3 regions of the Rossellomorea sp. GCM10028870 genome follow, and region 2 is predicted to be linked to each of the others. Evidence: riboswitches for the same ligand, from Rfam matches in the RefSeq annotation. Region 2 holds a riboswitch; each other region holds the start of a gene.
The links. Region 2 has a riboswitch for S-adenosylmethionine ahead of ACFQWC_RS20645 (methionine ABC transporter ATP-binding protein). Riboswitches for the same ligand answer to the same signal wherever they lie in the genome.
Positions count from the first base shown of each region.

Region 1 (8,090 bases), on a different contig from region 2:
AATATATATTCATTTTATTGAATAAGTATTTAATGCTTGGTGATCACTTTCACTGAAGAGACGTACATAAAAACACAGACCGTTCCTTTTCGTTCCAGGCACTTGCTTTCCGCGGGGAGGAAGTCGAGCCTCCTCGGGCTTTGCCCTGCGGGGTCTCGACCTTTCTAGCTCCGGCGGCTAGCCCCTCGAGGTCATAAGCTAAATGGTCCAAGAAGGCAAAGAACGCCTTCTTAGGCCCATTCATCTTATGCTTGTCGGGGCTGAGCGAGCCGCATCCGCTTTTCTACTTTTCCTCTATTTCCCGCAGGAGTCAAGTGCCTTCTGCTACAATCCACTCTGTGCTACTACTTTATGGCTGCATATTAGTATTCAGGGAATTTCTTTATAGTGAGGGAAACTGCCTAGACTCTTGCAAAACTACGTGTATGCCAAGAGTGCGTTCCGTATAGGTTGAGTAGGCTTGCCAAACGCTTGATGCTGCAAGCAAAGTAGTTCCCCTCTCCATCCAGACCCACTAATTGACAAAGCCCAGGAAGGTCTTATGTAGTTGTGTAAAAAACATTTTTTGATCACTAATTCAACAAAAAAGATCAAGGAGGATTTCTCCCCCTCGATCATCACTCACTTATTGCTTCAATTGATTCAAGTCCTGAATCGATTGCTGTACTAAAGTCACAGCCTGACTCATGACCGCTCCGCCGCCAAATGCAGCCGTTACTCCTATTGCTTCAAGGATTTCTTCTTCTGAACACCCCTGATCCAGGCATCCTTTTGTGTGATAGATGATGCAATATTCATCCTGGGAATAAAGACTTATTCCTAACGCGATCAACTGCTTTTCTTTTTTTGAAAGAACTCCTTCTCTAAAGCAGTGCTCGGTAAACGTATTATACTGCTCGGCAAGCTCAGGCATTTTTTCAGTGAAGATTCCAAGTCCCATTTTATAATCATGAAGGGCAGCTTCTGTTGTATTTCTTGGTTCTATCTGCATTTCATTCAGCTCCATTTCTGAAATAGATTCATCGAAAATAGTATGAGCTATAATGGAAATGATTATGTTTAAAAAAAATACGGTAAGTACTTATCCAGAAAAGAAACCCGATTTTGATCAATCAGAATCGGGTTTCTTATTTACGCTATATGAAATTATTCGGTCACCGGAACAACTGCCCCGTCCCATTCCTCTTTAATAAAGTCCTGGATTTCTTTTGAACGAAGAGCTTCAACAAGCGCCTTCACTTCCTCTTTGTTTTCGTCACCTTTATTCACAGCAATCACATTCACATATGGAGAATTACTGTCTTCAATGGCGATCGAATCTTCCAAAGGATTCAAACCTGCATCGATCGCATAGTTGGAATTGATCAGAACAGCATCTCCCTCTTCATTTTCATACAATTGTGGAAGAAGAGCTGCTTCATATTCGTAATCGAATTTTAGTTTCTTTGGATTTTCTTTAATGTCTTCCAGCGTTGCTTTTGTCTTGTCTACTCCATCATTCAATGTAATAAGACCTTTTTCTTCTAATAACGTAAGAATACGTCCGTGATCTGCTACAGAATTACTCATTAGAATCGTTGCACCTTCAGGCAGCTCTTCAAGGGATTTGTACTTTTTAGAATAAACGCCAATCGGCTCAATGTGAATGCCGCCAGCATTTTCAAAATCATAACCGTGTTCCGCTTTTTGAGATTCTAAGTACGGTACATGTTGGAAATAGTTTGCGTCAATATCCCCATTATCCAGATCTTTATTTGGCAAGATATAGTCTTGGTACGTTTCAATTTCTAAATTGATACCTTTCTCCTCTAATAAAGGCTTCACTTGTTCAAGAATTTCAGCGTGAGGAATATTGGAAGCTCCAACCACTAATTCTTTCTCGTCGCTGCCTCCTCCTGATTCTGAATTACTCCCACATGCTGCCAATCCAAAAATGCTTGTTGCTGCAATAACTCCTGCTACCCATTTTTTCATGATATTTCTCTCCTTTTACCGTTTATCTAATTTATTTGTAAAGAAATCACCTAATATTTGAATCGCAAACACAATGAGTAAGATCATAATGGTTGCGGCGAGCGTCACGTCTTCCCTGCTTCGTTGAAAGCCATCTAAATAGGCCAGGTTTCCTAAACCGCCTGCTCCGATGACCCCGGCCATTGCCGTATATCCAACGAGAGCAATCGCTGTTACTGTAATTCCTGAAATCAAAGCCGGCATGGATTCCGGGATCAGGACTTTCCAGATAATTGTGCTCGTTTTCGCCCCCATCGCTTTCGCGGCCTCGATGACGCCTTTGTTCACTTCTCTTAAAGCAATTTCTACCATACGGGCGTAAAACGGAGCAGCTCCAATGATCAGTGCCGGCAAAGCTGCATTCGCTCCACGGATTGTGTCCAATAAAAACTTGGTGAACGGAATTAACAACACGATCAATATAATGAATGGAATCGATCTGAACACATTTACGACTGCACTTGTAATCGTGTATGTCAGTTTGTTATCCCATAGATTTTCCTTAGAGGTGAGGAAGAGCAAAATCCCAAGGATCATTCCGAGTACAAAGGTAATCACTACAGACATCCCGGTCATATACAGGGTTTCGAGGGTTGCTTCCCACATCTTCTCCCAATCTACATTTGGAAATAAATTTTCAATCATCCTCTTAACACCTCCACTTGAACCAGTTGCGTTTGAACAAACGTCAATGCATCTTTAATGGTCCGTTCATCCCCATCAAGGTGAACAAATAACGTTCCATAGGCACCTTTTTGAGTTTGGGAGATTTGTCCTTGAAGGATGTTTACGTCTAAGTCAAACTTCCTTATCAGAGTGGTGATAAGCGGTTGCTCAGTTGATTCACCGACAAAAGTAAATTTCAACACTTTCCCATTAGGATATTGCATCAATAGGTGATCAATGGTTTCACCCGTTTCTTTTACTTGCGAGACTTCTCTCACGAAACGCTTTGTCACTTGCTCTTGTGGATTTCGGAACACTTCCAATACATCCCCGAGTTCCACGACTTTTCCTTGTTCCATGACTGCGACACGGTGACAGATCTTCTGAATCACGTGCATTTCATGAGTGATCAGGACAATCGTCAGCCCTAAGCGTTTATTAATATCCACCAATAAATCAAGAATGGAATCAGTTGTTTGTGGATCTAGAGCGGAAGTAGCTTCATCACATAGAAGGACATCGGGATTGTTAGCAAGGGATCTTGCAATCCCCACTCGTTGTTTCTGTCCGCCGCTCAGTTGAGAAGGATAGGCATCTCCCCTGCCTTCCAATCCTACAAGCTTCAATAATTCATTGGCTCTATGGAGTCTCTCTTTCTTTGGTACTCCAGCAATTTCTAATGGGAACTGTATATTTTCTAATACTGTACGAGACCAGAGGAGATTAAAGTGTTGAAAAATCATGCCTATCGACTGTCTTGCTTCCCGCAGTTTTTTACCCTTTACCCGGGAAACGATTTGACCATTCACGTCCACTATTCCTTCTGTAGGAACTTCGAGACCATTGAGCATGCGGATCAGCGTACTCTTACCTGCTCCACTATAGCCAATCACTCCAAAAATTTCTCCTTGGGCAATCTCGATATTGACGCCATCAACGGCTGAAATTGGACCCGATTTGGATTGATAGATTTTTTTCACATCTGAAATGGTAATCATGTTGTATTCCACCTTCTTTCGGAGTAAAACGACCTGTTTAATCAAGATTATGGTTGCACATAGCTGGCATTTTCCCGTCATCTTTTTCTAAATCATTAAAAAATGCCTCTCTGCGATAAGCAGAAAGGCATAATCATATAGGACTATCCTTTCTCTCATCTTTCAAAGCATATGCTTTGAGTGAATTGGCACCATTTCAATTTTCATTGACGGTTGCCGGGCTTCATAGGGCACGTCCCTCCACCTCTCTTAATAAGAGTAAAGTATCGATTATTAAATTTTTTTAAATAGTTAAAGACTCTGAAAATTTGCTACAAGAGAGATTCTATCATCGGTTATAGAGTGTGTCAATTATTTTTTAAACTTTTACCGGCTCTTTTCCCCTTGACCTCGTAAGCCAAAGGACAGATTCAACAAATAGAAGCGGTCGATACCCTCCTCTGATTTCAAGTACCCCGGCTTCGATCAGTTGAGACAACCGTTCTTCCCCTGTGAGTAGGGAAACCACTTTTTCCTCCATTCCTTCAATTACGAAATGAGCGTCTTCACTCAAATCATCTAATACATCGCATCCCTTGCTCGAAATAGAAATACCGTACAAATCTTTTCCACAATCAAAATGAAGAACAAATGGGCTGTCTGGAAATAAGAGTCGTAAGTGATATCTTGAATGACACTGATCTACTAATTCCTCTAAATATATTCGCATGAATACCCTCCCAGTGAAACTTCTATATTATTACAATTCCACTTTTAGGTATTTTTCCCTTTTATACTTTCTCGACATGTTTTGAACGTATTCATCTAATTTGTCGAACAGTAAGAATTTGGATGGATACTAGTCAAAAAATGATGCCATTCGCAATATTTCCCGAGAAATATGTCTTCGTTTGTAGAAAGAAAATCGTTTAGAAAGAGACATATAAAAAAGACCTTCTCCCAAAAGGTCTCTTATCCCTCTAACGATCAGTGATCTTGTTTAAGGTTTCATATAGAAATGGCACGGATTGGAAGGCATAAATCCTCTCCCACTCGACTCCATCCTTAAATAAAAGCAAGCAGGGTACACTTTCGATGGATTGTTCTTCTGCAAATTGGGGCAAATAATTCAAGTTGGCCTTCACAAAATGAAAAGATTGCGGAAGCTTTTCCACTACGTCAATCATTTTACTTGCCACCTGACAGGTGCCACACATCGGTGTATAAAGGTAAACGGCTTCAAGCGTATGGCCTTCAATCAGATCGTTTAATGCTTCGGTATTACTTACCTCAATCAAAACTAGATCATCCTTTTTCCTAAATATTCTTTATGAACGTCTATATTGGCTCCAATCAGGACAGACGCCAGGTGATACTCGGGAGCTGCTGCCACTTCCTTGTACATACGATCAATGTACAAATGTTCAGCTTCAGGAAACTCACGTTTAAATTGCTTTCGTAATTTTTCACCTGCATCATCAGCATCTACGAGGATATAGACATCCCTTTCCAATAATGCATCAATGAGTTCGTCCATTTTCGTAATGCTAATGGTCCCGTTTGTACAAATAATTTCAATCGGTTCTTTGATGATATCTTTCACTTTTCGTTTGTCAGTTGTTCCTTCGACAATGATTACTTTTTCGTCAAGTTCCATCATGATCATCACCTTATCTTTCAGAAATAAGATTACGATAGTATATTCAAATAACAAGAGATGATGTCCACTTTCTACTTATATTTTCTCATGTTTATAAAAAAATGCGCAAGTGGTTTGCCTATCTGCTTATACAAATGGTGCCAGATTCATTGTCGAATCTGGCACCATGAGCATTTCTAACACCAGCCACCCTCATCACAATCTGTGTATCTTGCTTGATCGCCTTCCGTGGAAGTGTAGCTTTGATAAATTTTATTTTCTTTTGCTTCAAAGTTTGGCTCCATGCTTAATCCATCAAGAGGTAAAGCCATTCTGCCGATTGGCTGATTATCCAAATATAGTTCTACTTCACCATTTTTCAGTTTTCCTGTCACCCTGTTGGTTACATCTAATTTCTTAGGCTTGAGCACCATACGTATTCATCCTTTCTTTTTAGAAGGCATTTTTCGTAAACTTTGTTGTTTTAATAAAGCGTGCAGTGGTTGATTTCCGCTCCAGGTGCTCGCTTTCCGCGGGGCGTGAGTTGAGCCTCCTCGGGCTTTGCCCTGTGGGGTCTCAACTTTCCCGCTATTCCCGCAGGAGTCGAGCACCTTCCGCTCCAATCAACCTTCTAAGCATGAGGCCCCGTTCTGCTAAGCTGGGTTGCTCGTTCGAATACTAGCTGAAAGAGGAGAACTTCCCCTCACCACCTAGTTCACACTGAATCACACAGCACTGGCAGTCTATATATTAAGAACAACAATTGTTGCGAAAAGAGCTTTCTTATAAAAAACGTCTACTCATATGGTGCCCAAAATAAAAAACAAAACACCTTGAGAAATTCTCAAGGTGCATGGTAGAAATTATCCTTCATTAATCATTTCGTCATACTGTTCAGCTGTCATAAGCTTGTCTACTTCTCCAACGTCTGAAGGTTCAACAACGATCATCCAAGCTTTTTCATAAGGTGATTCGTTCACGAACTCAGGGCTATCAGACAGCTCTTCATTCACTTCTACCACCTTACCGGATACAGGTGCATATAGCTCAGAAACGGTTTTAACCGATTCAACACTACCGAACGGCTCGTCCGCTTTGATCTCATCTCCAACCTCTGGTAACTCAACGAATACGATATCGCCCAGTTCAGATTGTGCAAATGATGTGATTCCCACTCGTACATTTTCCCCTTCAACTTTGACCCACTCATGTTCTTCAGAATAACGAAGTTCTTTCGGTGTACTCATTCTCTATCCCTCCAAATGCTAGTTATACAACCTAATATTGACACACTTTTCATTAAAAAAGCAAGAAAACCTAGCATGAATAATGAAACTTTTTCATTGTCCATGATTTGGTAATCCCAGACCTCTTTTTACTTCCAGGTTTCTTCAAAGGTTTCTTCCTTGAAACCAACTGTCACCTTACTTCCATCCGTAGTGATTGGACGCTTGATCAGCATCCCGTCCGTGGAAAGTATTTCTAATAATTCCTCATCGGAAGCCGAGTTTACTTTATCTTTCAAGCCTAATTCCCGATACTTTTTACCACTTGTATTAAAGAACTTCTTAAGAGGTAATCCGCTCTTTTCATGTAGGTTTTTAAGCTCGTCTTTTGTAGGGGGGGTTTCAACGATATGTATTTCATTAAATGCTATGTTTTCTTCTTCCAGCCACTTCTTTGCTTTCCGGCACGTACCACACTTCGGATATGAATAAAAAGACAACGACATCATTCCACCACCTTTCATTTATCTGGATGGGGAGTCCCCATCCAGAATACACATTGCTCGAATCTATCTCTACATTCGACAATATTCTTTATTATCCTTCTTTTGTGAAACATTACTCACATTGTTTTTCAACCGTTTCAACCAGTTCCTTTAGTAGGACAGTTGCATTATCCAATTCAAGAGAATAGAAGCGCTGGGTTCCTTTTTGCTCTAAAGAAACTAATTGTTGATCTCTCAGGATCTTTAAGTGATGAGAAACAGCAGGGCGGGATAAAGTTAGATTTTCAGTTATCTGATTAACCGTAAGAGGTTCTTGTTCGGCAAGAAGTAATATTATGTCCTGACGATAAGGATCACTTAGCGCTTGAAATAATGGAATGCAAGCACGAAATGTATCAATTGCTTTTTGACCCATAGTCTTCTCCCTTCAAACTCATTCACATTCAATTATACCCGTTCTTGCACCTTGCGAACAATATTTGTGACCATTTTCCTCGGCATAAAACGGATGGACTGGGTCAGCATTCTATTTTTGAAACCTGGGATGATAACTGTTTTGTTCTTCGTCATCATTTGGTTATATCCCTCATCTACCACTTCTTCCACACTCATCACACCAGACTGAAATAGTTTTGAAGACTTCAGGTCAGCTGCATCACTGAACCCCGTTTGGGTAGCTCCTGGGCACAAAGCGGTTACTTTCACTCCGTGCGGTGCCCATTCATTCGCCAAGGCTTCTGAAAATGAAAGGACATACGCTTTTGTTGCATAGTAAACGGCCATTAACGGACCCGGCTGGAATGCTGCTGTTGATGCTACATTCAGAATTTGTCCACTATTTCTGCCCACCATTTCTTTTCCAAAATACTTACTTAGCTCTGTAAGGGCAGTGATATTCACTTGAATCATGTCCAGTTCTTTGGATAGTTCAGTTCGTTCAAACTCCCCAAACAATCCGAATCCTGCATTATTGATTAGGAAATCCACCTGGATCCCTTTTGCTTTGACTTCCTCATATAACGTTTCCGATGCTCCTGGTTTGGAAAGGTCTGATGGTATGACA
Region 1 is NZ_JBHTGN010000003.1:127,760-135,849, forward strand. It holds gene ACFQWC_RS14545 (carboxymuconolactone decarboxylase family protein) at 626-991, opposite strand; gene ACFQWC_RS14550 (MetQ/NlpA family ABC transporter substrate-binding protein) at 1,147-1,974, opposite strand; gene ACFQWC_RS14555 (methionine ABC transporter permease) at 1,990-2,658, opposite strand; gene ACFQWC_RS14560 (methionine ABC transporter ATP-binding protein) at 2,655-3,677, opposite strand; SAM riboswitch class I at 3,830-3,936, opposite strand; gene ACFQWC_RS14565 (SCP2 sterol-binding domain-containing protein) at 4,036-4,386, opposite strand; gene ACFQWC_RS14570 (thioredoxin family protein) at 4,637-4,951, opposite strand; gene ACFQWC_RS14575 (toprim domain-containing protein) at 4,957-5,316, opposite strand; gene ACFQWC_RS14580 (YusG family protein) at 5,493-5,729, opposite strand; gene gcvH (glycine cleavage system protein GcvH) at 6,159-6,542, opposite strand; gene ACFQWC_RS14590 (arsenate reductase family protein) at 6,671-7,027, opposite strand; gene ACFQWC_RS14595 (ArsR/SmtB family transcription factor) at 7,140-7,442, opposite strand; gene ACFQWC_RS14600 (SDR family NAD(P)-dependent oxidoreductase) at 7,475-8,090, opposite strand, start outside.
Region 1: linked by a shared signal. The riboswitch ahead of ACFQWC_RS14560 (methionine ABC transporter ATP-binding protein) and the one ahead of ACFQWC_RS20645 (methionine ABC transporter ATP-binding protein) in region 2 are both predicted to bind S-adenosylmethionine.

Region 2 (8,090 bases):
GTGAGCTCAACTCCCAGTGGTTGAGCTCTTTTTTTGGTTAAACATCCAGATTCCAGAGCTTCGGATCACCTGAAGAAATGGCGAGGGCACCGGCTCTTAGTCCATTCAGAATATCTTCCTTATTACTGATCAGGCCACCAGCGATGATGGGCAGCGTAGTCATGGCCGTCAGTTTGTCAATGATGGACGGCATGAGACCAGGAAGGACTTCAATCGCATCCGGCTTGCAGTTCTGTGCGATATCAATTCCTTTGTCAAGGGCATTGCGGTCGATAAGAAAAAGGCGCTGGATCGTCATCAATCCTTCTTCCTTTGCATATTTGATCAGGTTGCTCCTCGTTGTGATGATGCCAGCGGGCTTCCAGATTTCTGCTATGTATTTAATGGCACTTTTCGTGTTGGACAGCCCATCGATGAAATCAATATGTATGAACGTGGTTTTACCGGCTTCCTTCAGCTTTTTTAAATACCCTTCCATTGTAATCAAACTGCCGGTTAGGATGAACACGATGTTGGCGTTTGACTGTATGGCTTTGTCGAGGTCCTTTTCTTCCTTGATGGAAGCGATGACCTGGGATTGGACGATGTCGATAATGTTAGGTTTCATGGAATTGGCCCCTTTTAATAATCTGAATATTGTTTTTTCTTTTAGTATAGCATAGTTGTTTGGGGATTCTTCTTTAATGGAGGCGATGATCTGAGAATTGACGATATATTGGTCGCTCCTTTAGAGAGTGTGGGTCGTACCTTTATAGGTGAATATATTAGACTGCCTGTTAAAAGATGACTAGCACAATTATCGGTAGTGAGATCCGGTTAAGCATCAGAGCTAATCAATAGACGGAAATATTCCGCTTAAATTCGCCATGACGATTAAAAAAGGTTGAAATAAGGGGACATATTCCGCCTATTGACTCTAAAAGTACAATAAGAGGTGATTTTTTTTTGTATAACCGGAAAACCTCCGCTTATTTCCCCTCAAATCTAGTTCCAAACTGAATGTAACCGGAAAATCTCCGCTTATTTTTCTTTATCGTAGAGTGTGGCAGATTCCGATTCTATCTTCTTCTTTCGACTAATCTCAATTTCTCTTAAAGCCAAAAAGTAGAGTAAGGACCGTCCCCGGTTTGTCCAACATAATACAATTAATTCAAAAACCGGATTGACAAACCAATTATAATCATTTACCATTACCCTAATGCTAAAACGCATCATAACTTTAACTTAATAAAGCGATATCTTCTTATCCAGAGAGGTGGAGGGACTGGCCCTGTGATACCTCGGCAACGGGTTCTTATGAATACCGTGCCAATTCCATCAAGTCATGTGACTTGAAAGATGAGAAGAGCGGGACATATACATATTTTTGTGCCTCTCTTCTTATGAAGGGGGGCACTTTTTTATTTGAGCCATGATCGTCAACAAGAAGTATACATAGCGAAAGGAGCAAGTCTTATATGATCAGAGTTCAGAATGTTACGAAAGTATTCGAGACGAAGGATGGCCCATTCACCGCTTTGAAGAATGTTTCCTTCGAAGTGAAGAAGGGAGAGATTTATGGCGTGATCGGATTCAGCGGGGCGGGAAAAAGCACGCTTGTCCGCTGTCTCAATTTTTTAGAGAAACCATCATCAGGTGATATTTTCATAGAGGGGCGCAGCCTGAAAGATCAGTCAGCAATCGACCTGAGACAGGAGCGTCACCGCATCGGGATGATTTTTCAGCACTTCAATCTGTTTCAATCCCGGACGGTGGCAGGGAATATCGCCTATCCTCTGAAACTTGCAAAATGGCCAAAAGAAAAGATCAGCGAGAGAGTAAAGGAATTGCTCGCGTTTGTCGGACTTGAAGATAAAGCGAAGCATTACCCGGATCAACTGTCAGGAGGGCAGAAGCAAAGGGTGGGGATAGCAAGAGCCCTGGCGACGTCGCCTTCGATTCTACTCTGCGATGAAGCAACATCCGCACTTGATCCTCAGACGACGGAATCGATTCTGAATTTATTAAAGAGAATCAACGCGGAGTATGGCATTACGATTGTGATGATCACTCACGAAATGGGGGTCATCCGGGAAATCTGCGATAAGGTCGCGGTCATGGAAAATGGAGAAATCGTTGAAGAGGGAAGCGTCTTCGATATCTTCTCCAACCCGCAGACCCCGACGACGAAAAACTTTGTGAAGAGTGTCATGAATGATCAGCTGCCGGCATCGGTTCTCGACAAATTGAATGACAGCAAAGAAGGGCGCATCTGCCGCCTCATTTTCAAGGGTGATTCGACGGGCACGCCGATCCTTTCCGAAACGGCAAAGAAATTCGATGCCCACATCAATGTGTTATTCGGCCAGATCACGGAACTCCAAGGTAAGCCGTTCGGGAATCTCATCGTACAGATCATTGGCAGCAAGAAAGAGACGGAAGAGATCCTGGATTATTGGAAGAACAGATTATTCGTAAGCGAGGTGGAGAAGCGTGCAAGTTAACTGGGAATTATTCTGGCCAAGAATTATTGAAGCGACATGGGATACCGTGGCGATGGTGTCATTCTCCCTTCTATTTGCAACGTTGATTGGGCTTCCCCTCGGCATCATCGTCGTTGTCACGCGGAAGGGGCACTTACTTGAAAATAAAGTCGTCTTTTCCGTATTGAGCAGCATCATCAACGTATTTCGTTCGATCCCGTTCATCATCTTGATGGTGGCCATCATCCCCTTTACAAGATTGGTAGTGGGCACATCGATCGGAACGGCGGCAGCCGTGGTACCGCTTGTCGTATTTGCAGCACCGTATATTGCAAGACTGGTAGAGAGCTCGCTCCTTGAAGTGGAACCGGGTGTCATTGAAGCGGCGGAGTCCATGGGGGCAGGGCCGTGGCAGATCATCTTCGGGATCCTCATTCCGGAAGCACTGAGTACACTGGTCCTGAATATTACGATCGCGACCATCGGACTCGTCGGAGCATCGGCCATGGCCGGGGCAGTCGGAGGCGGTGGACTCGGGGACCTCGCCATTGCTTACGGATATCAGCGATTTGAAACATCCGTCATGATCGTGACCGTCATCATTTTAATCGTGATGGTGCAGGGACTGCAGACAGCAGGGAATACATTATCAAAAATCATCAGGAGACGTTAGGAGAGAGGAATATGAAAAAATCAATCAGCCTGGCAAGTATCGCCATTCTATTAATCACCCTTATCTTGAGCGGCTGCTCGGGAGACAGTGCATCCGGCTCAGGTGAAAAAGAAGTCGTGAAAGTCGGAGTGAATGGATCTGGGGTGCCGATTTGGGAGTATATGAAGGAGAAAGCAGCGAAGGAAGGGATTGAAATCGAGATTGTGGAGTTTGCCGATTACGTGAGACCGAACCAGGCGCTGGCCGATGGGGATATCGACCTGAACGCCTTCCAGACGATTTCGTATTTTGATTCATTCGTTGAAGAACATAATCTGGACCTTGTACCGATCGGCTCGACGATCATCGCGCCGATGGGAATCTATTCGGAAAAATATCAATCGGTAGAAGACTTACCGAAAGGCAGTAAAGTAGCCGTTCCTCAAGAGGCGACGAACCTTGGCCGTGCCCTTCTCCTACTGGAGGAAGCAGGCTTGATACAACTGAAAAAAGGATTTGATCAGTCACAGGGTCTCGAAGCCATTAAAGAAAACCCGAAAAACCTTGAATTCACACCGGTCGTCGCTGCCCAGACACCGAGGGTACTGCCGGATGTGGCGGCATCGATCATCAATAATGGTGTGGCGGTTGAAGCTGGGTTCATTCCGGTTGATGATAGTATCTATATCGAAGGGGCGGAATCCAAGCCGTTCATCAATATCATAGCTGCCCAGGAAAAAGAGAAAGACAATAAGACCTATAAAAAGATCGTTGAGCTCTATCAGGAAGATGACGTAGCGGAACATATCAAGAAAACATACAAAGATTCCCTGATCCCGACATTCGTGCCGGTCAGTGAATTGCATTAGGAGGGAAAAGAGATGAGTCAACCAGCAGCGATTGCCCATCGTAAGAACAACATCCTCTCGGCAGTGGATCAACTGGCTGTGAAACTCGTGTCGACCAGCCATCAGATCCACGACAATCCTGAAATCGGTAACGAAGAGTTCTTTGCTTCAGAGACCTTGACCACCCTCCTTGCAGCCAACGGATTTTCCATTGAACGGGGAGTGGCGGGCCATGAGACTTCCTTTGTGGCACGCAAACATTCAGGAAAAGAAGGGCCGGTCATCGGCTACCTGGCTGAATATGACGCCCTGCCTGGACTCGGTCACGCCTGTGGTCACAATATCATCGGGACGGCAAGCTGCGGGGCGGCCATCGCCCTGTCGTCCGTACTCGATGAAACAGGAGGGGAAGTGGTCGTGTTCGGGACTCCTGCCGAGGAAGGCGGTCCGAATGGAAGTGCGAAGGGCAGTTTTGTTAAGGCGGGCTTGTTCGAAGGAGTGGATGCCTGCATGATGGTCCATCCGTTCAACAGGACAACACAGACAGGGAAAACCCTTGCGGTGGATCCACTTGATTTCGAATTCAAAGGAAGATCTGCCCATGCGGCAGCTTCCCCTGAAGACGGCATCAATGCCCTTGATGGTGTGATCCAGCTGTTCAACGGCATTAACGCCCTTCGCCAGCACGTGACCGATGATGTCAGGGTCCACGGCATCATCACCCACGGCGGGGACGCACCCAATATCGTCCCTGACTATGCAAAGGCCCGATTCTATATACGGGCTGCCACCAGGGAAGCGTGCAATGAAGTCACGCAGAAGGTGAAAGCGATCGCTGAGGGATCGGCACTTGCCACGGGGACAGAACTGAATGTCATCAAAATCCAAAATGAAGTCGATCACTTTCAGCTCAACCGCCGTTTCGATCAAGTATTCCAGCGCTCCATCGAGTCACTGGGGGAATACTTCGACGATACAGAACGAAAGGGACTCGGTTCCTCCGATGCCGGTAACGTCAGCCGGGTGGTCCCGACCATCCACCCCTACATCAAAATCGGCCCCGAATCCCTCGTCGTCCACACGAACGAATTCAGGGAAGCGGCTAAATCCACCGAGGGTGACCGTGCGCTTGTGATCGGAGCAAAGGCACTTGCGCTGACAGGGTATGAACTGCTGACGGATAAGGGGCTTTTAGAGGAAATATGGGAAGAGTTCGGTTCAAGTAAATAAAGACGAAAAGACAGCCGAATCAGGGCTGTCTTTTTTTGTGTGAAAGATGCGGCGGTTAATGGAGAATGTTCCAATGTTTAACAAAAACACTAAAAGGATAATGAACAAATGAGAGATTGTATCGTAGAAACGAAAGAAAGGAGAATGACATGAAAAAACGACTGATAGCAGGTAATCTTCTTTTCGCACTCTCCATACTGGGAGCATGCGGTTCAGAAGAGGCCGAACCCGAAGATAATACCTCAGGCGATACGGCAGAAATGAGTAACCAGCAGGATTCGAAGGAAATGGACGAGCCGGCAGCCGAACTTCTCGACAGTGAAAAGCTGCAGGAACGAATCCAAAAGGGAATGGATCTGGATTCCTATTCTGCTGAACTGACAGCGATGGAGGAAAAAGGAGAAACCACCCTCGTCAAGAAGTACAACTTGACAGGGAATGAAGAAATAAAAGCACAAATCCTCCAATCGTCAGACGGATTTGTCGCAGTTGAAACGGATGGCCTGGAAGTGACAGATGTTTCAAACTTCAAAACCATGCAGGAAGTCGAGGATCATCTGAAAGAGAAGAATATGGAAGAAGATATGAGCGAGTAAACGTTCCTATCATTAAAAGAGCATTCGATAGTTTTCTTAGTGAAATCCGAACTAATTTACCTTAAGGGAGTCAAATTAGTTCGGGTTTTTTATCGTTTATCGAAAGAAGTAAAGAACGAGCTCCTTCTTTAAGAAGGGGGCATGTTATTGCCTTCATTATAGTATAAGCTTTAACATTTTCCTTGCTTAATTTTTATGGGGGGATTCCATTAAAGGGCCATTTAGTTGAACAAGAGTATTGCTCAAAATCATAAAATTTGAAATAATTGGTATTATGAAACATTCAGCTATAAAACTTTAGAGGGTGCATTTATGGAATTTGTTATCACTAATGAACAAGTTAAACAAGAATTGGAAAAGCGTTGGGAGACCGAATTTAAAAAAACTACTGTTTCTTTTTCTACCCCCCAAGAGATAATTAATTTTATTAATGAAGAGTTTCCAGTGTGGTCAAAAATACTGGAAGATCAACAACGGTCAAATTTGACAAATAAGATAAAACAATTTGTAAATCATAGTACAAACTCACACCAAGCCACAACTAACGTTAGGGAGTTATATAATCTCCTTGTTAATCTCTCTAATAACAAGGAAATTATATATTCAAAATCACCAGAAGGAAAACTAATAAACAAGCTAGATTCGATAGAAGCTAAAGGATTCCATAAATACATAGCAAATAAGCCATTTAATACGCGTAATGAGGATCTCGATAGTAGGTTAATATATGGGGCATTTTTAGCAATTCTATTCGAAAAAGGGTTTGTAAAAAAGAAAGAAATTCAAGGATTATTAGAATCACCGGAAGATATTTTCAATGATTATCAATCGGATTATGAAAATGAAATCGATTCTTTAAAATTGAAAAAGGAAGAGTTAGAGGAAAAAATTAAAAATCTTCAAAATTTTCTTAGTAACATAGAAGAAAAGACCCTCGGTGATATTAGTACATTAAATAATGAGTGGAAAAAGGAAGTTGCTGAATTAGTAAGTCAGAAGAAGACAGAAATTGAGACTTTAGAGGCGCAATATTCAGAGAAACTAAAGTTAAGTGGACCAACCCAGTATTGGACAGAACTTTCAAAGACTTATAAGACACAGGGCATTATTTGGTCTTCGATTTCTCTAATTATTGGATTAGGATTAGGGTTAATAATTTGGGATTATCATCACATCTTAACCTTTCTGACACAACAAATGTAACTAATACTTTACAAAAATATTTAATTGTGGGCGTAGCCACTTCAATTGGTTTTTACCTTTTAAGTCAAGGAGTCAAGATTACAATGAGTCGGTTTCATCTTTCTACAGATTACGAAGAAAGGGCCCAACTAACTAATGTTTATCTCGCATTAATAAATGCAGAAGAAAATTATCCTACTGAAGAAAAGCAGATTATTTTACAATCTATTTTTAGTAGATCAGAAAGTGGATTGATAAAAGGTGATTCAGGACCTGTAATGCCGAATAATTTTTTGACACAAATACTTAAAAACACAAAGTAGAGGGTTTCCAACTTTAACAGTTTCCATGCAGCCATACTTCATTTTTCCTTTATTCTTTAATGGAAGGTTTGTATCAGGGCTAGAGAAAACTAAGTAGGTGAAGAAAAGTGAGTAAAGTTATAGAAAAAATTGAAGAAATAGATGTAGGAGAAATAGGGATAGCTATATATTCTACAGTAGAAAAGAGAGAAAAATTCTCCTTGAATAGTGAGATTGAAGTCCCTCTTGCATCATCTGCAAAAGTAGCAATAGCATTTTGTGTAGCGAAATGGGTAGATGATGATTTGGTAAATTGGGATGATATTATTGAAGAAGTGTCATTTAATCCAGCTGAAGATAGCAAAGAAGTTTATCCTCATCTACAAAACAGACAAACGCTCCCTTTGAGAGAAGCGGTTGAAGTGATGATTGCTTGCCACGATAGTTATATCGCCAGATGTATTGTTGATTTTTGTGGTGGTTGGGAAAAGTTAAACAAGTTCATCAAGTCTTACTATCCTTCAATAAGTGTTACTGAAAACCCAAGGGATATTGAAAATAAGGCTCAACTAAATGAAATGCTTGATTTGATGATTCATATATATCAGGGGTACCAAACACAACCTCTCTTATGGACACCAATCGTAAATGGTTTGGTTAGACAAAAGGGAGATATTAAAAAAATACCCGCACACCATCTTAACCATATGACAGGTGGATTAGAAAATGTTGTTGTTGATATAGGTGTAATTGGTGACTTTAATCAACAGCCTTATATCTATGCACTAGGGGCGGTTAATTTAACTAATAGATTAAGC
Region 2 is NZ_JBHTGN010000006.1:5,493-13,582, reverse strand. It holds gene ACFQWC_RS20650 (glycerol-3-phosphate responsive antiterminator) at 38-607, opposite strand; SAM riboswitch class I at 1,241-1,345, shown strand; gene ACFQWC_RS20645 (methionine ABC transporter ATP-binding protein) at 1,458-2,483, shown strand; gene ACFQWC_RS20640 (methionine ABC transporter permease) at 2,473-3,135, shown strand; gene ACFQWC_RS20635 (MetQ/NlpA family ABC transporter substrate-binding protein) at 3,147-3,983, shown strand; gene ACFQWC_RS20630 (M20 family metallopeptidase) at 3,996-5,192, shown strand; gene ACFQWC_RS20625 (hypothetical protein) at 5,342-5,788, shown strand; gene ACFQWC_RS20620 (DUF6161 domain-containing protein) at 6,101-6,991, shown strand; gene ACFQWC_RS20615 (DUF6161 domain-containing protein) at 7,018-7,293, shown strand; gene ACFQWC_RS20610 (serine hydrolase) at 7,401-8,090, shown strand, end outside.

Region 3 (8,090 bases), on a different contig from region 2:
GTGAAAATTCTTTTATGGTATGTGGAATCAAGTCAGAAGGGACATGAACCTTTACATCTTTTGCAACTGTTGAACGTACTTTCACCGCAACAGAAGCTGTATTTCGATTCGGTGAATCTTCATTCGAAACGACCTTACTTAACTTATCGCGACACTCTTCTTCCAACTGCAATCTTGTTTCTTCATTTTGAATCTTATTCATGATGCCAAGTCCATCCATTGCATCCTTCGCATAAAGAACCAGCCCATCGTATTCCCGGCCAATTTTATTCGTAGTGAATTTTCGGGTGAGTGCCGCACCACCTACTACAAGAGGAACTGAAATATCAGACTGTTTTAAATCTTGAGCAGTAATGACCATTTGTTGGGCAGACTTCACAAGGAGCCCGGACAAACCTACGATATCCGGCTTTTCTTCCCGTATAACTTCTATCAGTTCCTGAGGGGTCACTTTAATGCCTAAATCAATCACTTTATATCCATTATTACTGAGAATAATATCAACGAGATTCTTACCGATATCATGAACATCCCCCTTAACCGTAGCTAAGATCACTTTGCCTTTCGAAGATGAACTTTCCGTTTGTTCCATATGTGGTTCCAAATGAGCAACGGATGCTTTCATGACTTCGGCACTCTGTAATACCTCCGCTACAATCAGCTGGTTATCATTAAATAATCTTCCGACTTCACTCATTCCGGCCATAAGGGGGCCATTGATGATATCCAGGGGAGCATCATATTTCTCCAAGGCGATATTTAAATCGGCAATCAGTCCCTCCTTCGTCCCTTCCACCACATAATGAGCCAGTCTCTCCTCTAGATTCATAGTATTGACGGGTACCTTTACTTCTTTCTTTTTCCCTCTATAAAATGCTGTAAATTCAGCCAGGGTTTCATCCGTCGTTTCAAATAAGAGTTTCTCCGCCATTCGAACTTCTTCTTCAGGAATAGAGGCAAAGCGCTCTAGTTTTTCCGTATTGACTATGGCATAATCAAGGCCCGCTTTTGTACAGTGATAAAGATACACAGCATTGAGGACTTCTCTTCCGACAGGAGGCAGTCCAAAAGAAACATTACTAACCCCTAAGATATGAGGGCATTCAGGTAAGGCTTCCTTAATCCGTCTTATCCCTTCAACGGTGGCATTGGCTGAACCGATATATTGCTGATCCCCTGTTCCCACAGGGAATACGAGAGGGTCAAAGATGATGTCTTCTGAGGCAACCCCATATTTCTCTGTTAACAGTTTATGTGAACGAAGGGCAATGTCTACCTTACGTGCGACTGATACACCCATTCCTTTTTCATCAATCGTCCCTACTACAACCGCCGCTCCGTATTCCTTCATCAGCTTTGTAATCTTCTCAAACCGCTCCTCTCCGTCTTCAAGATTAATCGAGTTAATGATTACTTTCCCTTGAGAATATTTTAAAGCGGTCTCTAGCACTTTCTCATCCGTTGAATCAATGACAAGTGGAACTTTTACTTTTTTCACAACCTCCTGGATAAATACATTCATATCATCTACTTCTTCACGATCGGGATCTGCAAGGCAGATATCGATCACCTGAGCTCCATTTTTCACTTGTGCTCTCGCAATCTCTGACGCTTCTTCTATCTTATTTTCTGCAATCAATCGTTTAAATTTACGTGAACCGATGACATTCGTCCGCTCTCCGACCAGAATCGGTCTTCTGTCTGCATCCTCATAGACGAACGCTTCAATTCCCGACACCGCATGAGGGTGAGACTCATTGGGTTTACGAGGAGGTAATCCCTTTACCACATTTGAAAGGGCACGAATATGCTCCGGTGTCGTTCCACAGCACCCTCCAACAAGATTCACCCAGCCTTTCTCAGCAAAACCTTTCATCTTTATACTGAGTGAATCAGCCGTCTCATTGTAATTTCCTTCTTCATCAGGAAGTCCTGCATTCGGATAACAGCTTACATAGGTAGTGGCTAAGCTTGATAAGGAACGGATATGGTCACGCATAAATTCAGGTCCTGTTGCGCAGTTTAGACCAACTACCAAAGGGTTTAAATGTTCAAGGGATAAATAAAATGCTTCGATGTTCTGGCCGGCGAGTGTAGTGCCCATAGGCTCAATGGTTCCGGATAACAAAATGGGGATCACTTTCCCTCTTGATTCAAAAGCAGTTCGAATTCCGAGGTTTGCTGCTTTTACATTTAACGCATCCTGACTCGTTTCAAGTAACAGGACATCGACTCCTCCATCGAGAAGACCTTCTGCTTGAACCCGGTAGTTGTCTACTAAGTCATCGAAGCTTACCCCTCCTGTAACAGATAAGGTTTTGGTAGTGGGACCGAGAGATCCTGCAACAAACCTGGGCCACTCGGAAGTTGAGACATCTTCTACTGCTTTTTTGGCGATTTCAGCTGCTACTTTATTGATTTCGTATGCTTTAGATCCTATATCATATTCGTCCAACACAATGGGGGTTGCCCCAAACGTATTCGTTTCAATCACATCAGCCCCTGCTTTCAAATATTCCAGGTGAATCTGATAGATGACCTCCGGCGCTGTTAAAACCAGATTTTCATTACATCCTTCAAGCTCTTCTCCACCAAAATCCTCTGGGGATAAATTCGCTTGTTGAAGCATCGTTCCCATTGCTCCATCGAGTACGAGTATTTTTTTCCTAAGCTGTTCTTCAAACAAAGTGATGGCCATAGGGAACCTCTCTTTCTGTGCTGGTTTTCTCTTGTATATGATGAATCAGTTCAATGCTCATATCGTACCTGACAAAAGGCGTGATAAGATAAATCCCATTAAAAAGATCTATTGCTGTATCAAGTAAGTCTTTTGCAATATCCATTCCAACTGCTCTTGCAACTACAGGATCACTTCCCGCTTCCTTCATTCTTTTTCTTGTTTCTTCTGGAACATTGATTCCCGGTACTTCATGATGGAGAAACTCAGCATTTCTCGAACTGATTAATGGCATGATTCCGATAAAGATCGGAACATCTAAATGCTTCGTAGCTTCATGTACTTGAATCAGCTGTTCTTTCCCAAAGATCGGTTGAGAAATGAAATAGTCAGCTCCGGCTTTCTTTTTCTTTTCAAGCCTTTTTACAGAAGCGTCTAAATGACGGAAATTTGGATTAAAGGCCGCTCCTACTGAAAATTGAGTACGTTCCCGGAGTGACTTACCGGAAAAGGATATCCCCTCATTGTTTTGTTTGATGAGTTCAATAAGTTCAAGGGAAGATAAATCATAAACGGATGCTGCCCCAGGAAAGTCTCCAATCTTCGCCGGGTCACCCGTAATCGCTAAAATATTGTGAATGCCCAACGTGTGCAATCCCATAAGATGGGATTGAAGTCCTATCAGGTTACGGTCCCTGCAAGTGATGTGAACTAAAGGTGTAAGATCAAATTTGGACCTGACCAGACTCCCAATGGCGTCATTACTAATACGAGGAGATGCTAACGGATTATCAGCAAGCGTGAGTGCGTCAATTCCAGCTTTCTTTAATGCCTCAGCCCCTTGGAAGAACAGCTTTGTGTCGAGATGTTTAGGTGGATCGAGTTCAACAATGAGTGTTTTCTTTTCTCTTACATGCTCATGCAGCAAGTTTCCCCTGATTGAAGGTGATGATAACTGAACAACCTTTTTTGCTTTCACCACTTTCTCTTTAACAGGCTCACGGCTTTTTAATCTGCTTGCTACAGAACGAATGTGATCAGGTGTGGTTCCACAGCAGCCTCCAATGATTCTTGCACCTTGCAGTCGCAACTCATTGCTTATATCCCCAAAGTAATCAGGCTCAGCAGAGTAATAGAATCGACCTTCTTCATAGTTTGGCAGACTGGCGTTTGGATAGACGGAAAGAAATGCCCTTTTAGGTAATGGAACTTCCTCTAATGAGTTCACCATATGAAATGGCCCCATGCGGCAATTGATACCGACAACATCGGCCCCTAATAATTCTAATTGCTGAAGTGCGTCTTTTATCTCCATTCCATTTTGAAGAACTCCTGTTTCATGTAGAGAAACTTGAGCAATGACAGGAATGTCCGTTTCACGTTTGACAATGTTTAAAACCGTGGTTAATTCCTCGAAATCATAATAGGTCTCAAGCAAGATGCCATCTACACCTTCTAATAATAAACAGTAAAGCTGTTCCCGAAAGCTTCTTTTGATTTCTTCCAGCGACACATTTTGTTTAATGCCCCTGATTCCCCCGATGGTCCCCAGAATATAGGTGTTAACACCAGCGGCTTTTCTTGCTAGACGCACTGCAGCTGTATTTATTTCCTTAACCGAATCCTCCAATCCGTATCTGGAAAGCTTTTGATAATTGGCTCCATACGTATTGGTCTGAATGATATCTGCTCCTGCATCAATATACTCCTTATGGACTTTCAACACTTCATTTGGGTGGGAAAGATTCAATTCTTCAAAGCATCTGTCCACTCCATATGAATACAACAACGTTCCAATGGCCCCATCTGCAATCAAGATTCTCTCTTTCAGTGCTTCTAGCAACGGCTTCATGACATTCCCTCCTTTTTATAAATTTATAACGTTGTTTCGGTTGGTCTTTTGAATACTATCTAAACCTTTATGAAGATCGTTAATCAATTCATCCACGTTTTCAAGTCCTACTGATAATCGTAATAAACCATCAGTAATCCCTCTCCTTTCCCGTTCAGCTTTCGGCATAGAAGCATGTGACATCCTTGATGGATAGGATAGAATTGATTCAACAGCTCCTAAACTTACGGCGAATACGGGAATGTTTACATTTTGTATGAGTTGCTTCACTTCCTCTGCACCCTTTAACCGGAAGGAAAGAACCGCTCCAGGACCCTCTGCTTGTCGGACTTGAATTTCACGACCGGGATGATAGCTCAAGCCTGGATAATACACTTCTTCTACTTCCTTTCTCTTTTCTAAGAAGCTCGCAATCTTATAAGCGGATTCTGATGATTCCTTCAATCGTACATGCAGTGTTTTCAGCCCTCTTAAGAGCAACCAGCAATCCTGGACACCGAGGACCGCACCGAAAGAATTCTGCAAGAAAGCAAGCTTCCTGGCAATCTCTTCATTTCCCGTTACCGCGAGCCCCGCCAAGACGTCACTATGTCCGGCAAGAAACTTAGTGGCACTGTGAAGAACAACATCAACACCTAAGCTGATCGGTCTTTGCAGCAGGGGAGTCATGAAGGTATTATCCAGAAACGTTAAACATCCATTCGCCTTGGCAAGCTTCACGACTCCTTCAATATCGGTGATGTTCAGAAGCGGATTGGAAGGTGTCTCCATATAAATCACTTTCGTATTGTGTTTAATTGAACAAGCCACTTCATGAAGATCCTTCATGTTCACAAATGAATATTCAATCCCAAATTTAGTGAGGACCTCTGTAATCATTCTGTATGTCCCACCGTACACTTCTTCTGATACTAGAACGTGGTCGCCACTCGATAATAATAAAAAGCTTGTGGAGATTGCCGCCATCCCTGATGAAAAGGCAAAGCCTCTTACTCCACCTTCCAATTCCGCTATCGTTTCTTCAACAGTTTCCCTCGTCGGATTTCCCGAACGGCTGTAGTCATATGTTCCATATTGATCAAAATCCTGTTGGTGAAAGGTTGTAGCATGATGTAACGGTGTAGAGACCGCTCCTGTTTCTTTATCAAATCCGTGAGAATGAATGAGTGACGTCTGAAGTGAAAATGGTTTTTTACTCATACGTAAGCACCTCTTTTTCCAATTGTTGAAATACATTCTCCAGGTCTTCAATCAGGTCATCAATAAATTCAATTCCTACAGAGAACCGCAGGAGCCTGTTGCAGATACCCAACCTATTTCTTTCTTCTTCGGGAATGTCTGCATGTGTTTGGGTTGCGGGGTAGGTGATAAAGCTTTCAACCCCTCCTAAACTTTCAGCAAACGTAATAACTTTTAAGTGTTTGAGAAAGGGATCCACCCATTCTTCCTTTGCGATTCGAAAGGAAAGCATGCCGCCTTTTCCCGGATATAAAACGTCCGTTACACATTCGTGCCCTTCAAGATATTTTGCTAGTTTTCTTGCGTTTTTTTCATGTTGAGCCATTCGGAGACTAAGGGTTTTCATCCCTCTTAATAAAAGCCAACAATCAAATGGTGAGAGAACCGCGCCGATGGAATTTTGAATGGTGCAGATTTTTCCCGCCAGCTCCTCTGTGTTTACAACCACAACACCTGCCAGCACGTCATTATGGCCCCCTAAGTATTTCGTGGCGCTGTGAATAACTATGTCTGCTCCTTCAGTGAGTGGCTTTTGAAGAACAGGTGTGTAGAAGGTATTATCGACAATTAAAAGCAACCCGTTACACTTTGCGATTCCAGCAACCTCAGAAATGCTTGCTTCATTCATTAATGGATTGGTTGGCGTTTCAAGAAAGATGGCCTTTGTTCTCTTAGAAATTTGTTCTTCTATGGAGCCGGCATCACTTGTATCGACGAAATGAAATTTGATACTATATTGTGCTTCATACTGTACGAACAAACGGTAGCTCCCGCCGTATAGGTCTTTCGAAACAATCAATTCATCCCCGCTGGAAAATAAGCTAAGGATTGCCTGAATCGCTGCCATCCCCGAGCTGAAGGCAAACCCTCTGTGCCCTTCTTCCAATTGAGTGAGGGTGTCTTCTAAGGTTGCGCGGGTTGGATTTCCTGTTCTTGTGTAATCATAGCCTGTCGATTGCCCAATCCCCTTATGTTCATAAGCAGTCGATAAATGAATGGGTAGGCTCACAGCACCCGTTGCAGGATCTTTCCGGTTTCCCGCCTGGACAAGCAAAGTATCAATATGTTTTTTCAATATTCTTCTCTCCTTTTCTTTCCCTGTAAACGAAAAGGGAAAAAACAAAAAAACCTTCTTAATGAAAATAAGAAGGTTTTGTACGTTCGTTCTCCCTCTTATCGTCCAAGTTGACATCAACTTGCTGGAATTAGCACCATACCTAAAACTGTGGCTGGTTGCTGAGGTGTCTTCGGGCCAGTCCCTCTACCTCTCTTGATAAGAAACTATATGATTTTGTGAAAAATAACTTTCCCATAACTTATAACAAAGAAGAACAAATGTCAATGAGAATTATGAATTATCCGAAAATGAAGCATACATAGTGACGCAACTTTTTGAGCCGTTTTTCGTCTGCTTCTATATTCTTGCAGAGGTCCGCACATTCCCTCCAATCAACTCCAGATGAATGGCTGAATTCAAAAAATAGAGCGATTCATTTTATTTAATGAAAGATACCCATTTTCCTTTTAATTTCTTTCATAAATGGAATCGTCTTTTCTCTTGCTTTATCGGCTCCTTCTTTTAAAATGGCATCCAGCCTCTTGGGGTTGGCTATTAGTTCTTCATATTTGGATCGAGGTTCCTCGATAAATGAATTCATGACTTGGAATAGCTCTTTTTTCGCTTCTCCCCACCCTATTCCGCCTTGAAATCTCCTTCTCATTTCTTCAACTTGATCGGATGTTGCAAATTCCTTATAAAGCGAAAATATGACGGACGATTCAGGATCCTTAGGCTCCTCAGGGGGTGAAGAATCTGTTTTGATTTTATTGATTAGTTTTTGAAGCTTTTTTGATTCTTCAAATAATGGGATGGTATTGTTATAGCTTTTACTCATTTTTCGTCCATCAAGTCCCGGTAGAACAGATGTTTCTTCCTGTATCACATAATCGGGAAGAACAAATGTTTCGCCATATTGCTTATTAAAGTTTTCTGCAATGTCCCTTGCAATTTCGACATGCTGAATTTGATCTTTACCGACAGGAACCAGTTCCGTTTGGAATAGAAGGATATCCGCCGCCATCAATATCGGGTAGGTGAATAAGCCCATGTTGACCCCTGCATCTACTTCTCTGCCCCTTTTTTGATTATCTTCAACTATTGATTTATATGCATGGGCCCGGTTCATTAATCCTTTCGGTGCAAAGCAAGCGAGGATCCAGCTTAATTCAAAAATCTCAGGTACATCAGATTGACGGTAAAAAATCGCTCGATCAGGATCCAACCCTAATGCTAACCAAGCTGCCGCCACTCCATAAGATAGT
Region 3 is NZ_JBHTGN010000001.1:1,310,093-1,318,182, forward strand. It holds gene metH (methionine synthase) at 1-2,698, opposite strand, end outside; gene ACFQWC_RS06875 (bifunctional homocysteine S-methyltransferase/methylenetetrahydrofolate reductase) at 2,679-4,529, opposite strand; gene metC (cystathionine beta-lyase) at 4,545-5,729, opposite strand; gene ACFQWC_RS06885 (methionine biosynthesis PLP-dependent protein) at 5,722-6,843, opposite strand; SAM riboswitch class I at 6,939-7,048, opposite strand; gene ACFQWC_RS06890 (tryptophan--tRNA ligase) at 7,268-8,090, opposite strand, start outside.
Region 3: linked by a shared signal. The riboswitch ahead of ACFQWC_RS06885 (methionine biosynthesis PLP-dependent protein) and the one ahead of ACFQWC_RS20645 (methionine ABC transporter ATP-binding protein) in region 2 are both predicted to bind S-adenosylmethionine.